Regions from separate parts of the Ruegeria sp. BH8 genome, predicted to be linked through region 1. Evidence: riboswitches for the same ligand, from Rfam matches in the RefSeq annotation. Region 1 holds a riboswitch; each other region holds the start of a gene.
The links. Region 1 has a riboswitch for cobalamin ahead of ACR0AD_RS18450 (hypothetical protein). Riboswitches for the same ligand answer to the same signal wherever they lie in the genome.

Region 1 (3,643 bases):
TCTTGTAGCGTGCACTGGCGGCGCGATAGCGGACACTGTCGATGATCTCGCGGATATCGTTGACGCCGGTACGGCTGGCCGCATCCATTTCCATCACATCGACATGGCGACCTTCCATGATTGCGACGCAATGCTCGCACTGACCGCAAGGCTCGGTTGTCGGTCCTCCGGTTCCATCCGGTCCGATGCAGTTCATGCCTTTGGCGATGATCCGCGCCGTGGTGGTTTTTCCCGTTCCGCGAATGCCGGTCATGATAAAGGCCTGCGCAATCCGGTCGGCCTCGAAGGCGTTTTTTAGGGTGCGCACCATAGCATCTTGACCCACCAGGTCGGCAAAGGTTTCCGGGCGGTATTTGCGGGCGAGAACCTGATAGGCGGGGCTTGGTGTGTCTGTCATGTCTTCTCGCTCGGATTCGGTGCTTCGGCACAGCGTAGTGGCGGCGGCACTCCGCGTCCACTGTGGGGCGTGATGATTTTTTGTTTCAGAAACGGGCTGGTTTCCAACTAAACTGGTCCAGCGGATTTAATGACTCATTTCTTAAAGAGTACCTTGGGGGAGGACGCACTTCATGTCGCAGCTGGTCATTTTTGCTCTGCAGGTCGGAGGCGGAACGCTTGCCCTTACTTCAATGCCCGGGCGTGGCGGGGATTACGTCGGCGATCTGGATATGATTGCGGCTTGGAAACCGGGCCTTGTGATTTCAATGACGACGGATGTTGAAATGCTTCAGGATGGCGCGCAGCACTTTGGCAGCGACATCCAAAGCCGTGCCAGCCGGTGGGTTCACCTGCCGATCGAAGATTTTGGAGCACCGACGCAGGCGGTTCAGAAGGCCTGGCCAGAGGTCAGCGCCACGGCCCGACATGCGCTGTCGGGCGGTGGCCGGGTTCTTGTGCATTGCCGTGGGGGGTGCGGCAGATCCGGGATGATTGTTCTGCGACTGATGGTTGAATGCGGTGAACGCGCCAGCGACGCACTGGACCGCCTGCGGGCCGTGCGCCCCTGCGCTGTCGAAACCGATGCGCAGCTGGCCTGGGCGTCCCGGATCACCCCGGCACAGGTGGAAGTGGGATCAAGCTGACAGCTGCTGGGGTGCGTAGCCGGTTTTCCGGGGCCGGATCGTTGAAACCTCGATCATGGCGCAAGGCGGGTTCGCGACAATGCCCGAGGGCAGCGTGCTGAATGTAGGTCCGAAGATCAAATCGGCATAGGCATCAAGGTCCCGAATTGCCGTATCAGGGTGCGCCCCGCAGAAAACGCGAACGCTGTCGGATCGCGCTCGGATCGTTGCCATGCACCCTTCCGCGCAATGTGACAGCGCGCTGTTGCCTTCAAATTCGAAATCTTCGCTGGTGGCCGAAACCGCCTGCGCCATGGCTTCGGAAATCGAGCGGGCCAGTCGCGCCAAAGCCGGGCAGGTATTGCCCGTCCGCTGGCACACAGTTGCGCTGTATTCGTGTGACTTTGTCTTCCAGATCATCCTGCGCCCTCCGCGCGTGGTGGGCTGGATATTGGGGCAGGTGGGACAGCATCTCGCTGTCAGGACCTGCCCGGACACCCCGCCCGAGTTTCGGTTTCAGTTCCGATGGCAGGTCTCCTGACTTGCGGGTCATTGCTCTGCCGACCTTCCCAGCCCGTGGGCCAGTGGTATTTCGGCATTGCTTACCGCTTACAGTTGCGGGGGCAGTCGCGGACTTGGTTGATATCTGTGTGACCAGACAAACCGCACCGTGTTCCCTTTTCATCCCGACCTCTTGTTGGGGCCGGAAACCATCACACAACCGCTAGCGCCTGATCGCGTTCCGAGTCAAGCCGATCTTTAGGCCGGACGTTTGGTCATGCTGGATGCGGTTTACGTTCCGGCTTAGTTTCGTCGGCATCGAAGGCAGGCAAACCATTGTTTCAGCGAAAGCCGGGGATCATGTTGGATACGGAACAGACGGTGTTGATCGAAGATTTCCGCTTTCCGTCAGGGTCCGTGACCTTGTCGGCACGGCTGTACCGGCCAGTGGGTGAGCCGGAAACCGTTGTCGTACTTAACAGTGCCACGGGTGTGCCGCGTGACTATTATCAACACTTTGCGCGATGGCTGGCTACCGAGCGGGGGATAGCTTGCCTGACCTATGACTATCGGGACTACGGGCTTTCTTTGGTCGGCCGCCTGAAAGACGCAACTGCAACAATGGCGGATTGGGCGTTGATCGATATGCCAGCGGCACGGGCCGAAATGCGCAGGCGGTTTCCAAAGGCGCAGCAGTGGACCATCGGCCATTCCGTCGGTGCGATGCTGGGGCCGGTGCAGCCGGATATCGACCAGATCGACCGAATGATCGGTGTGTGTTCGGGGCTGGTGACTTTGAAAGATCACCCATGGCCCTATCGGGGGTTGGCAGGGCTGTTCTGGTATGGCCATGCACCGCTGATGGTGCGGGCACTTGGCTATCTACCCGGCAAAGCAATCGGGTTTGGTTCGGACCTGCCCGCCTCGGTCTACTGGCAATGGCGCAAATGGTGTACAGCCCCTCTTAGCTACGTTCCCGAGATCGGGCAGAATTTGCCTGATGCGCATTGGGGCAGTTCTGGAACACCAGTGGATCTGTTCACGTTCGAAGATGACCAGATGGCTCCGCCCGAGGCGGTTTGGCGCCTTGCTGATTTGTATGGCCCCGAGGCCAGACGCCACCTTCTGAAGCCTGCTGAATTCGGACTGCCGGAAATAGGCCATATCGGAGCATTTGCCCGTCGCAATGCAGCGGTCTGGCCGCGCCTGATCGCCTGATCAGACGCGACGCAGGTTTTCCTAACACCTTGCAGTTATGGCCGTTTGCGAAGCTTCTTGTCCTGCATGACACCGCGCACCATCTTGCCGAACGCCTTGTCCCGCGCCCGCGATTGGGCAACGGTTTCCGAGTTTCGCTGATCTTCACGCCGCAGCTTGCGCCAGCGGTCCAGCCGCGCCGGATCAAGAACGCCTTCGTCGATTGCGTTCTGCACGGTACAGCCGGGCTCGGTCTCGTGCTGACAATCCGAAAAGCGACAGCTTTGGCCAAGCTCCGTGATGTCCGAGAACACGTTGTCGATCCCGTCCTGAGCGTCCAGCAAACGCAGTGCGCGCATTCCCGGCGTGTCGATCAGCCAGCCACCGTTACCCATCCCGTGCAACGCGCGCACCGTTGTCGTGTGTCTGCCCCGTGCGTCGTCTTCGCGAATTCCAGACGTGGCGAGGTTTTGATCCGTCATGGCGTTGCTGAGCGTCGTTTTACCTACGCCCGACGACCCGACCAGCGCGCCGGTCTGGCCTTTGGGGCACCATGCCAGAACCTTTTCGACATCTGCCGGGTCCAGCGCATTGATCGCCAGCACCGACAGAAAAGGGTCCAGAGATTGCACTTGTCCCGAGAAACTGCCGGGGTCATCCGACTGGTCAGCTTTCGTCAGGACGACGACCGGATAACATCCGGCCTGATGCGCCAGCGCCAGATAACGTTCCAGCCGAGGCAGGTTGAAATCGGCGTTGCACGAGCTGACGATGAACAACACATCGACATTAGCGGCAATCAGTTGTGTTGTGGCACCTGTACCGGCAGCCCTGCGTTGCAGCAGGCTGCGCCGGTCCAGAAGGCGACGTACGCGGTATTCGGC
Region 2 (3,643 bases), on a different contig from region 1:
TTCGCATTCCTTTTCCAAATAGTTCTGGAGCTGTTGAACGCTCGTCGGTTTCCAACTTGTCGCCTTCGCATAGACCAGCCGTGCCAAGTGATCGTAAAACCAGCGCATCAACTTTCCAATATTCTGGTTCACCTGCGCGGGGGGACAGCGAACAATGTCCATCAAGATAAGAACTTTCGCGGCCTCTTCATCCGCAAAGCTAACAAGCACATCTTCCTCTCTTGGACTGTCATGAAGCCGGGAAGCGGCATCCTGAAAACCCTGGGCACTGGCCAGTAGGATAGGAAGACCTTCAGCGATGAACGCCAGCCGGTCCTCGTGCCGCATTTGACACAATCTACGCCCCTGCCTGAGGCCAATGTCGGGTCTTTTAGCCATACTCTCTGCATAGCAGTCGACTGTCTCAAAATGCGAGAAAATTCCTGTCCGAGGCAGCAGGCGGTCTGAACTCCTCAAAAGAACGGTAGATAACCCAACTTTTCTTTTGCGGATACAAACCGGGATACAAAATTTCTAACTTGACCCCATATTCTTGATATTTTACATTTAAATAATATATATCAAGGACTTAGCATGGCATCCTACCACCCCAGCCATGATTTTCCCTAATATCACACACTATGAATCTGGGTCCGGATTTTGGCGCGTTCTCAGCGGCTTTTCTGATATCAGCGCCATGTTGAGACGCGCAGGTGCATGCTCTTGCGAGAAAATAGGAAAGACCCCGGAGTTTTTTCTTGCCGCAGGGTAAGTGTTAAGGTACCCGCGTTTTACCGGTCCCGATGTGGCTAAGAGGGAATCCGAGGTGCCTTTTGGTGCCAACCGGAACTGCCCCCGCAACTGTAGGCGGCGAGCGCTGTCCATTTCCGTCACTGGGCCATTTTGGTCTGGGAAGACAGGACAGACAAAGACCCGTCAGTCAGGAGACCTGCCGGTATGAAACCGAAACACGCCGGGCGGGGTTGTCCGGGGAGGTTGCCGAAGAAACGCGCCGGGCGGTCTATTTTCTACCCTGCGCTCACGGCAGGCAGTAAAGCGCCTGTTGCTTCGGTAAATGCCCATTCACCCGTTCTCTGGTCATTGACACATGGAGATCGATTGTCATGTTTCTACGCACTGGCCTGTTTGGCCTTTCCTTGCTGGCTACCAGCGCTGCCGCCGAAGGAAACTTTCCCCTTTCTATCGAAAACTGCGGTCACTCGGTCACGTTTGACGCGCCAGTGACGTCGTCAGTCACGGTCGGCCAGGCCGCGACCGAGGTGCTTTATGCGCTGGGTCTGGGCGAGCAGGTTCTTGGAACTTCGGTCTGGTTCAACGAGGTGCTGCCTGAATATGCCGAGGTGAATGCCAAGGTAGAGCGTCTGGCGGACAATGATCCCAGCTTTGAAAGCGTTGTTGCCAAGCGGCCGGGACTGGTCGCAGCGCAATATGAATGGCATGTCGGACCCGAGGGCATCGTCGCCACGCGTGAGCAATTTCACGAACTGGGCATTCCAACGTACGTAATGCCTGCAGATTGCATCGGCAAAGACAATACGGTCGGCGGCGATGGCACCCGCCTGCAAGCGTTCTCGACCGATACGCTGTATCAGGGTATCGAAGAACTGGCGGCAGCCTTTGATGTATCCGAACGCGGCACGGACCTGGTTGCCGAGTACAAGGCCCGCGAAGCCGCAGCCGTCGCCAAGGCGCAAACCGTGAAGCTGGACGATGTGTCAGCCGTATTCTGGTTTTCCTCTCCCGAAATGGAAAGCGACCCGTTTGTGGCCGGACAGAAAGGCGCACCGGGATACATGATGAGTAAATTGGGTATCCGCAACGTCGTCGAGACGGATGAAGAATGGCCAACAGTGGGCTGGGAAACCATTGCCAAAGCCAATCCGACGGTGATTGTTATCGCCAAGATGGACCGCCGTCGCTTTGCTGCGGACGACTACCTGAAAAAGCTGGAGTTCCTGCGCACTGATCCGGTGACCAGCCAGATGGATGCGGTCAAAAATGACCGGATCGTCATTATGGATGCGCAGGCCATGGACGCCACCATCCGCGCAATCCCGGCGCTGGAGGATCTGGCCGAGAAGCTGGATACCATCGGAAACAACCTGTGAACGAGGTCGCCGCAATTTTACGGCAGGGTTTCAAGGCTGCGTGCCTTACCGTGCCATTGTTGATTGCGGCGGTTCTTGCGGGCGCGATGATCGGGGAAACCTCTCTGTCGCCCGATTTGGTTCTCTCCGTTCTGGCCAACAAGCTGGCCGGAGCGGACTTTCCTGTAGACCCAATTGATCAGGGTATTATCTGGAGCTACCGGATTCCTCGCGCTCTGGTCGCTGCGTCCTGCGGTGCCGGTCTGGCTGTCGCAGGGGTCGTGTTGCAGGCTTTGCTGCGCAACCCGTTGGCCGACCCTTACATTTTGGGCATTTCTGCCGGGGCCTCGACGGGTGCCGTGGCTGTAACCATCGCTGGTTTGGGTGGGGGGGCCTTGTCGCTGTCTTTTGGCGCGTTCAATGGCGCGCTTTTGGCTTTTGGTTTTGTCGCGTTGCTGGCCCGAGCCGCTGGCGCAGGGGGCGGACGGGCTGCGACGGCACAGATCGTCCTGGCGGGAATTGCCGGGTCTCAGTTGTTCAATGCGCTGACGGCCTTCATCATCGCCAAATCCGCCAATGCCGATCAGGCGCGCGGGATCATGTTCTGGCTGATGGGAAACCTCAGCGGCGTGCGCTGGCCGGATGTGTATCTGGCCATTCCGGTGGCCCTTGTCGGTTGGCTCATTTGCCGCTTTCACGCCAGAGCACTGGACGCCTTTATTTTTGGCTCTGATTCAGCGGCCTCGCTGGGCATATCGGTACGTCGGGTGCAGGCAACCCTGATCTTTGCGACCGCGCTCACGACAGCTGTCATGGTTTCTATCGTCGGATCCATTGGCTTTGTCGGGCTGGTCATCCCTCATGCTGCCCGGTTCCTTGTGGGACCGGGGCATCGCAGGCTTATCCCAACCTCCGCCTTGATCGGAGCGGTCTTCCTGATCGGCGCAGATATCGTGTCGCGCATCATCATCCCGGGTCAGGTTCTGCCGATTGGGGTGGTCACCGCTCTGATCGGTGCGCCTGCCTTTGCCGTAATTTTGGTGCGCGGCCAGAGGAGCGCCCGATGAAGATCGAGGCGCAAAACCTGACATATTCCGTTCGCGGCAAGACTTTGCTGTCAGACGTATCCTTTGTCGTGGAGCCCGGCGAAACACTTGCTTTGGTCGGACCTAACGGTTCGGGAAAATCAACGCTGATGCGCCTGCTGGCGGGGTTGGTACGTCCGGTTTCAGGAAAAGTCGTCATAGCGGGTCATCCCGTTTCGCATTTGTCGCGCAGACAAATTGCCCAACGGATTGCCATCGTTGAACAACAGGCTGATACGGCCGAACGCGTGACTGCACGATCCGTGGTCGAACTGGGCCGCACGCCCTGGCTGTCGGCCTTACGGCCGTGGCGCGCCGAGGACACCTGGCAAGTCGACAAAGCCCTGCAAACCGTGGAAATGGCCGATATGGCACACAGAGAATGGGCGACATTGTCGGGAGGAGAGCGCCAGCGACTGCACATCGCACGCGCTTTGGCTCAGCAACCGGGACTCTTGCTTTTGGACGAAC
Region 3 (3,643 bases), on a different contig from region 1:
AAAGAAAGGGTTGGTATCCGTCTTGGTGATCAGGCAAACGGTTTCACCTTCGGCCATTGCACTGCTTGCCATGGCCGTAACCGCCAGCGCCGTAGCGCCTGCAAGTTTCGCAAGTTTCATCGGTAGTCCTCCCAGTTTTCCCAATGCCCGTCAGGGCATACGTCTGATCGGGCGAAATCCGGCCCGATCGAACGTGAAAACCATCACAAGATTCGAATTTTGAGTCAATAAATAAATCACTCTTATTTATTATTGACAGAAAGGAAGGGTTTCAACATTGTCGTCACGAAGGGGATGGCCGTGTCTGCAAACAACTCTTTGGACAATACCGCTGGCGTACGCGAGCCAGACATGCGCGGCACCAATCAAAGCGGAATGCGGGCCCGAAATGAACGGCTTGTCCTGTCACTGGTCCGGCGCCATCAGGCCCTTGCAAAATCTGAGATCGCGCGGATGACCGGGCTGTCGGCACAGACGGTTTCGGTCATCATGCGCCAGTTGGAAACCGATGGGCTGCTTCTGCGGGGCGAACCGATCCGGGGAAAAGTCGGGCAGCCCTCGGTTCCCATGCGCCTGAATCCGGATGGCGCGTATTTCTTTGGGCTCAAAGTCGGGCGGCGCAGTACCGAGCTGGTGCTGACGGATTTCCTTGGCAATGTCAGGCACCGTGAGCGGCGGACTTATGATTTTCCGACGCCCGAGGCGACATTGAGCTTTTCCAAGGAAAGCCTCGACAAAGTGATGACGTCGCTGTCGCCCGAAGCGCGCGGCAGGATCGCGGGTCTTGGGATTGCGATGCCGTTCTACCTTTGGGACTGGGCGCAGACATTGCAGGTTCCGCAGGAGAAAATGGATCCGTGGCGTGACGCGGACCTGAAAGGCGCACTGGCCTCAAGCTATGACTTGCCGGTATTCCTACAGAACGACGCAACGGCCGCCTGCGGTGCCGAGCTGGTCTTTGGCCCGGCGGAAGGCCCACGAGATTTCCTGTATTTTTATGTGGGCTTCTTCATTGGGGGCGGGGTGGTTCTGAACGGCTCCATCTTTTCGGGGCGGGGAAATGCCGGTGCGCTTGGTCCATTGCCTGTGCCGGACGACGCAGGCGGAGTGAAACCGTTGATAGATGTCGCCAGTCTTTATGTACTGGAGCGCGCGACAGGTGAGAATGCCGCAACAGCCGGTTCAATTTGGGAAACGACACAGCATTGGGACGTACCGAAAACCCACCTTGAGAACTGGCTGAAACAAGCGGCGCACGGGATCGCCCATGCCACAGTCTCATCTTGCAGCCTGATCGACTTCGAATGTGTCAAGATTGATGGCTGGATGCCCGCAGGCATTAAGGCGCGGCTGGTGGAACTGGTTGAGGTCGAACTATCCGACCTGAACCTGACCGGGCTGGAACGGCCTTTGGTGTTGGCGGGGACGGCAGGCCCGGATGCCCGCTCATTGGGGGCGGCCAGTTTGCCATTGTCGGAAAGATACCTGCTCGAAGGGTAGGTTCATTCCCGAAAAACCCTGACCTGCATCCAAAGCGGATCCGTCGGAAAAAGGGCATCGCCCGCTAAACTTTTTGACAGCCAGCGCAATTGATCGTTGACGGATGCCGAAGAAGTCTGGCAAGCCGCTCGGCATGTCCGGTTCCGGGGCGTGCTCTGGAATCAATAGGGAATGCGGTGCGGGCTTTGGCCCAATTCCGCAACTGCACCCGCAACTGTAAGCGGCGAGCAGGGCTGAAGTGCCACTGGTGTTAATCCGGGAAGGCCAGCCCAACGCTTTGACCCGCAAGTCAGGATACCTGCCGGACATGTGCCTTTGACAAGGGCACTCCTAATCGGCGACGGGATGTGCGTCGGAGCAGGATGCTTGAAAAAGCAGCTTAGCTTGGACGTCCCCGCAGTCAAAACGCATCTCGTACCGGGGTTGGTGCGATGGGACAAGGACGACTATTGATGACCAAGCTGCTTTCCGCAGCCGCTGTGGCGATGGCGCTTCCAGCGATGGCAAATGCGCATTTCCTGCTGGAATACACCGCTGACACCATGATCGACGCACCGGGGAATGTTCCGGTCAAGCTGATCTTTTGGCATCCGTTCTCGAACGGGCATGTCATGGATCTGGACAAGCCGCAGGAATTCTACGTGATCCACAACGGTCAGAAAACCGATCTGCTGGATACCCTGGAACCCGTACGTTTCACCGGCGGCGAAAACGAAGGCGCGGCATTCAAGGGTTATGTTCCCGTCAAACGGTCGGGCGACTATGTGTTGGTGACTGTTCCCCAGCCCTATTATGAGGAATCCGAGGATATCTATATCCAGCAGATCGCCAAGGCATTCCTGAACCGCAATGAACTGCCGACCGACTGGATGAACCCGGTGGGCCTGCCGGTTGAGATCATCCCGCTCAACAAACCAACCAACATCATCGCGGGTTCGACGTTTACAGGTCGGGTTATGGCCGAAGGCCAACCGGTTGCGGGTGCCGAGATCGAGATCGAGTACATGGCCGCAGAACCGGACATGGAAAGCGCGGCCGCTTCCGCCCCGTCGGTCTCGCCGATGCCGGGTGGTGCATTGGTCGCAACTTCGGATGATAACGGGTATTTCACGTTTGGCGTTCCAAAAGCCGGATATTGGGGATTTGCCGCACTCGGCGCCGGTCCCGTGACCAAACACAACGGCAAAGAACTAAGCCAGGACGCGGTCATCTGGATCCGCGCCTGGGATTTGGAGTAACCGTAGATGCACATCGTTGACGGAGCCTTGTCCAACCCGGTCGTGATCGGCGGAGCCGTCGCTGCTGCGGGTGGAATTGCCATGGGCCTCAGGTCGCTGGATCTTGATCGCATCCCCACTGCGGGGGTGCTGTCTGCCAGCTTTTTCGTGGCATCGCTGATCCATGTGCCGATTGGCCCTTCGTCAGTGCATCTGATCCTCAACGGAATGGCCGGGCTTTTGCTGGGCTGGGCCGCATTCCCGGCCCTGTTCGTCGGGCTTTTGCTGCAGGCCGTCTTCTTTGGCTTTGGCGGGTTGACGGTATTGGGGATCAACACCCTGAACATCGCGTTGCCCGCGGTTCTGGCCGGGCTGATCTTTGGCCGCCTGATCGCCCACGGCTCACCGCTGCAAGGTGCGATATGGGGCGGGGTCGGCGGTGCCTTTGCCATTGCCGCCACAACCGGCATGGTTGCGTTTTCACTGGCCTTGTCCGGGGATGCCTTCCTGCCTGCGGCTAAGATTGTTTTCTTTGCACATATTCCTGTCATGGCGATTGAGGCGATCCTGACCGGGTTCGCGGTTTTGCTGGCGCGCAAGGTCAAGCCCGAGCTGTTTGTCAAACGAGCGGTCGCATGAGGTATCTGGCAATCATTCTGGCGCTGTGCTGCGCACCCCTACCTGCCTTGGCGCATAAGGTCATAGCCGGAGTGTTTAAATCCGGTGACGCCATCGAAGGCGAAATCGGCTTTTCCAATGGTGACATGGCAAGCGGGGCCGAGGTCATCGTCAACGGCCCGGACGGAGCCGAGCTGGGCCGTATCGTAACAGATGCAGACGGGTTTTTTATCTACACGCCAAACGCGCCGGTGGCCCATACATTCTTTGCAAACCTTGGTGCCGGACATGTGGCCGAGGTCACCATG
Region 4 (3,643 bases), on a different contig from region 1:
AATATTTGGTGAAAGCTCGCGTTCGCCATATCGTGCGATACCATCGTTAAAGATGTTGATCATCACCGGGTTTATTTCCAGCGGCACCCCGGCGCGGTCGGCGACCTCCTGAAACAAACCGATATCCTTCTTCACCAGATCCATGGTGAAGGAAATATCGCGCGACCCGTTCAGGATGACCTGACTTTCGGTTTCGTGCACGAAGGATGTGCCGGACGAGATTTTGATCGCCTCATAGGTCGTGTTCAGATCCATCCCCGCAGCCTTTGCTGTAACCAGTGCTTCGGCGCAGGTAATCAGGTTGGCAGTGGCAAGATAGTTGGTCATCACTTTCAGCACCGAGGCCGAGCCCAGCTCGCCGGTGTGCAAAACCCGGCGGCCCATTGTCGTCAGGAACGGCAGAATTCGTTCAAACGTTTCCCGGTCACAGCCCGCAAAGATCGAGATATTGCCCGTCGCGGCACGGTGGCACCCGCCAGAAACCGGGCAATCCACAGCTGCACCGCCGCGTGAAATGACTTCGGCACCGAGGCGTTTGACTTCGGCTTCGTCTGTGGTCGACATCTCCATCCAGATCTTGCCGGGGCCCACTTCGGGCAACATCTCCTTCATGACTGCGTCCGATGCTGCCGGAGACGGCAGACAGGTGATCACCGCATCGCAATCGCGCATCAGCTGGGCGGGCCCTTCTGCCGCCTTTGCGCCTTTGGCGACAAATTCGGCCACCAGATCTGCGTTCAGGTCATGCACAGTCAGGTCAATGCCATTGCGCAAAAGGGATCCCGAAAGCTTGCCGCCAACGTTACCCAGACCGATAAATCCCACTTTCATATGACGCATCTCCAAGTTCGTCGTTTTCCCGTCATGCGACCACATACCGAACACGCACTTCATGCCGCCGAACGACGCCTACAGGTCGCTTTTTTCACCTTGGCTTATTTGTTGCGCGCGAACCGCTTGACAAGCGGGTCGGCGGTGCCGCATGTCCCGGACGTTGGTGTCGGCAACAGCCGATGAAAAGGGAATGCGTCAACGGTTCATCCGCCAAACGCAGCCGCCCCCGCGACCGTGACCGGAGAGGATGCCCAATGCCACTGGCCTGTGCCGGGAAGGCGGGACATCCGACAGAGCAACCGCTCTGGCATCCGCAAGCCGGGAGACCTGCCAACACCCGAAGTTGAAACCGGGCGGGGTGTTCCGGTGTCGGGTCCATGTGCAGACGTGGTGCCCGCATGAAACCCCGTCCCCCGCGAAGAGGATTTGGGGGGATGAGAGACATGACCGAGACCGCACCGGTAGAATTACTGGTCTGCACGACTTGCCGCCGGGGTCTGCCCTTCGAGGATGATGCTGAGCGTCCCGGCACATTGTTGCACAAGGCCTTGGAACAGGCTGCCCTGCCAGATGGCATCATTCTGAAACCTGTCGAATGCCTTTCGAACTGCGATCAGGGCTGTTCCATCGTTCTTCGGGGCGGGCCGGATCGCTGGACCTTTGTTTACGAGAACCTGAACGAAGTCGATCACGTCGATGTCATCATCGATGGTGTGACCAAGTATCTGGCCACAGACGATGGTCTGGTGAAGTGGCGCGACCGTCCTGAACATTTCCGCAAAAACTGCGCCTCGCGCATTCCCCCGATTGGAGGTTGAGATCATGTCGAACCTAGAAAAACTTCCCGTCACCGTGATCACCGGCTTTCTGGGCTCGGGCAAAACCACGCTGGTGCGCCATCTGATGCAGAACCCGCAGGGAAAGCGTCTTGCGATTGTTGTTAACGAGTTTGGCGATGTGGGTGTTGATGGCGACATTCTGAAATCCTGCGCGATACCGGATTGCCCTGCGGAAAACATCATGGAACTGGCAAACGGCTGCATTTGCTGCACCGTGGCCGATGACTTCATCCCGACCATCGAGGCGCTGATGGCGCTGGAACCGCGCCCGGATCACATCCTGATCGAAACATCCGGCCTTGCACTACCCAAACCGCTGCTGAAAGCATTTGATTGGCCTGATATCCGTTCGAAAATCACCGTTGATGGCGTGATTGCGCTGGCCGATGCCGAGGCTGTGGCCGCCGGTCGCTTTGCTCCGAACGTTGAAGCGGTGGATGCCCAACGGCTGGCTGATGACTCGATCGATCACGAAACACCCTTGTCCGAGGTGTTCGAGGATCAGATCTCATGTGCGGATATCATCCTGCTGACCAAGCCCGATCTGGCAGGTCCCGAAGGTGTCGCGAAAGCTAAACAGATCATCGCCGCCGAGGCGCCGCGCCCGCTTCCCGTTGTTGAGGTCGCCGAGGGTGTCGTCGACGTACGTGTCGTGCTTGGCCTTGAGGCTGCCGCCGAAGATGATATGGATGCCCGCCCGTCTCATCACGATGGCCATCACGATCATGAGCATGACGATTTCGAAAGCATCATCGTCGAGTTACCGGAACAGACCGACCCGGCGGAACTGGTAGCCAGGATTGAACGTCTTGCATCTGAGCTGAATATCCTGCGCGTCAAAGGCTATGCCGCCGTCACAGGCAAACCGATGCGCCTGCTGGTTCAGGCTGTCGGCGCGCGGGTTCGTCACCAATACGACCGCCCGTGGGAGCCCGGTGAAGAGCGCCGCTCGCGCCTGGTCGTGATTGCCGAGCATGACGACATCAAAGAGGCCGAGATCCGTGATATCCTCGTGGGTGTGACCGAGGTTGCCGAGTAAGTCATGCACGTCGTCTTTCGCGAAAGCCACGGGCTCGAGGAAACCGAGACCCCAACCGATCTGGGCCAAAGCCCGGCTGATCTGGTTGTGCTGTCCTTTTCCGACAGTGACCTGGGCGCTTTCGCGGCGGGCTGGCATCGCGGCGGCGGACCTGAGGGGCGGATGCCACCCCTGCGGCTGGCCAATCTTGCGGCGCTGAAGCACCCTCTGTCCGTCGATACCTATGTCGAACAGACACTTGAGGGCGCAAAGGGCATCCTGATCCGTCTGATAGGTGGCGTGCCCTATTGGTCTTACGGGTTGCAACAGGTTCTGGCACTGGCGCAGGCCAAAGGCATCGCACTGGCCGTATTACCGGCGGATGGGCGTGAAGACACTCGGTTGGATGAGTATTCGACCCTGCCCCTCTCGACCCTGAGGCGGCTGGCACATTTGTGTGACACCGGCGGAGAAGTCGCCGCGCAGGCCGCATTGGCCCAGATGGCCTTGGCAGCAGGGCTTTATGCCGGGCCAGTGATGGGCGCGAAAACCCTGCCCGAATACGGTGCGTGGTGTCCAGATCAGGGCGTCATCCCGTTGGGTTCCGCATTCCAGAACGATGCGAAACGCATCCTTGTCACCTTTTATCGCGCGTATCTGACATCCGCAGACACCGCCCCGGTCGCGGCCCTGATCCGCAGCCTGCGCGCCCGCGGGCTTCTGGCGGTGGGTCTGTTTGCCCCGTCGCTCAAGGCCCCGGCCGCTGCCGACTGGCTCAGGGAGCAGGTCGTTGCCTTGAGACCGTCGGCGATCATCAACGCCACTTCATTCTCGGGCAAGGGCGCGTCCGGCACGTCGCCTCTGGACGCAGCGGATGTACCGGTGTTTCAGGTCGCTCTCGCCACCTCGCGACGCAAGGCCTGGGCCGAGGCCGAACGCGGCCTGTCACCCG

Region 2: it holds a riboswitch for cobalamin, as region 1 does, so the genes downstream of both, ACR0AD_RS12020 (ABC transporter substrate-binding protein) here and ACR0AD_RS18450 (hypothetical protein) in region 1, are expected to answer to the same signal.
Region 3: it holds a riboswitch for cobalamin, as region 1 does, so the genes downstream of both, ACR0AD_RS19890 (DUF4198 domain-containing protein) here and ACR0AD_RS18450 (hypothetical protein) in region 1, are expected to answer to the same signal.
Region 4: it holds a riboswitch for cobalamin, as region 1 does, so the genes downstream of both, ACR0AD_RS06720 (DUF1636 family protein) here and ACR0AD_RS18450 (hypothetical protein) in region 1, are expected to answer to the same signal.

The regions. Positions count from the first base shown of each region.
Region 1 covers NZ_JBQFSP010000015.1:48,699-52,341, reverse strand. Annotated here, with positions in the region: gene ACR0AD_RS18460 (DNA polymerase III subunit gamma/tau) at 1-397, opposite strand, end outside; gene ACR0AD_RS18455 (protein-tyrosine phosphatase family protein) at 570-1,082, shown strand; gene ACR0AD_RS18450 (hypothetical protein) at 1,074-1,481, opposite strand; cobalamin riboswitch at 1,572-1,790, opposite strand; gene ACR0AD_RS18445 (alpha/beta hydrolase family protein) at 1,923-2,780, shown strand; gene rsgA (ribosome small subunit-dependent GTPase A) at 2,816-3,643, opposite strand, start outside.
Region 2 covers NZ_JBQFSP010000006.1:9,980-13,622, forward strand. Annotated here, with positions in the region: gene ACR0AD_RS12015 (hypothetical protein) at 1-327, opposite strand, end outside; cobalamin riboswitch at 758-950, shown strand; gene ACR0AD_RS12020 (ABC transporter substrate-binding protein) at 1,104-2,108, shown strand; gene ACR0AD_RS12025 (FecCD family ABC transporter permease) at 2,123-3,154, shown strand; partial or broken gene ACR0AD_RS12030 (ABC transporter ATP-binding protein) at 3,151-3,643, shown strand, end outside.
Region 3 covers NZ_JBQFSP010000023.1:14,887-18,529, reverse strand. Annotated here, with positions in the region: gene ACR0AD_RS19900 (substrate-binding domain-containing protein) at 1-120, opposite strand, end outside; gene ACR0AD_RS19895 (ROK family transcriptional regulator) at 295-1,500, shown strand; cobalamin riboswitch at 1,622-1,820, shown strand; gene ACR0AD_RS19890 (DUF4198 domain-containing protein) at 1,953-2,738, shown strand; gene cbiM (cobalt transporter CbiM) at 2,745-3,356, shown strand; gene ACR0AD_RS19880 (cobalt ABC transporter permease) at 3,353-3,643, shown strand, end outside.
Region 4 covers NZ_JBQFSP010000001.1:1,351,990-1,355,632, forward strand. Annotated here, with positions in the region: gene ACR0AD_RS06715 (NAD(P)-dependent oxidoreductase) at 1-876, opposite strand, end outside; cobalamin riboswitch at 979-1,183, shown strand; gene ACR0AD_RS06720 (DUF1636 family protein) at 1,278-1,652, shown strand; gene cobW (cobalamin biosynthesis protein CobW) at 1,657-2,712, shown strand; gene cobN (cobaltochelatase subunit CobN) at 2,716-3,643, shown strand, end outside.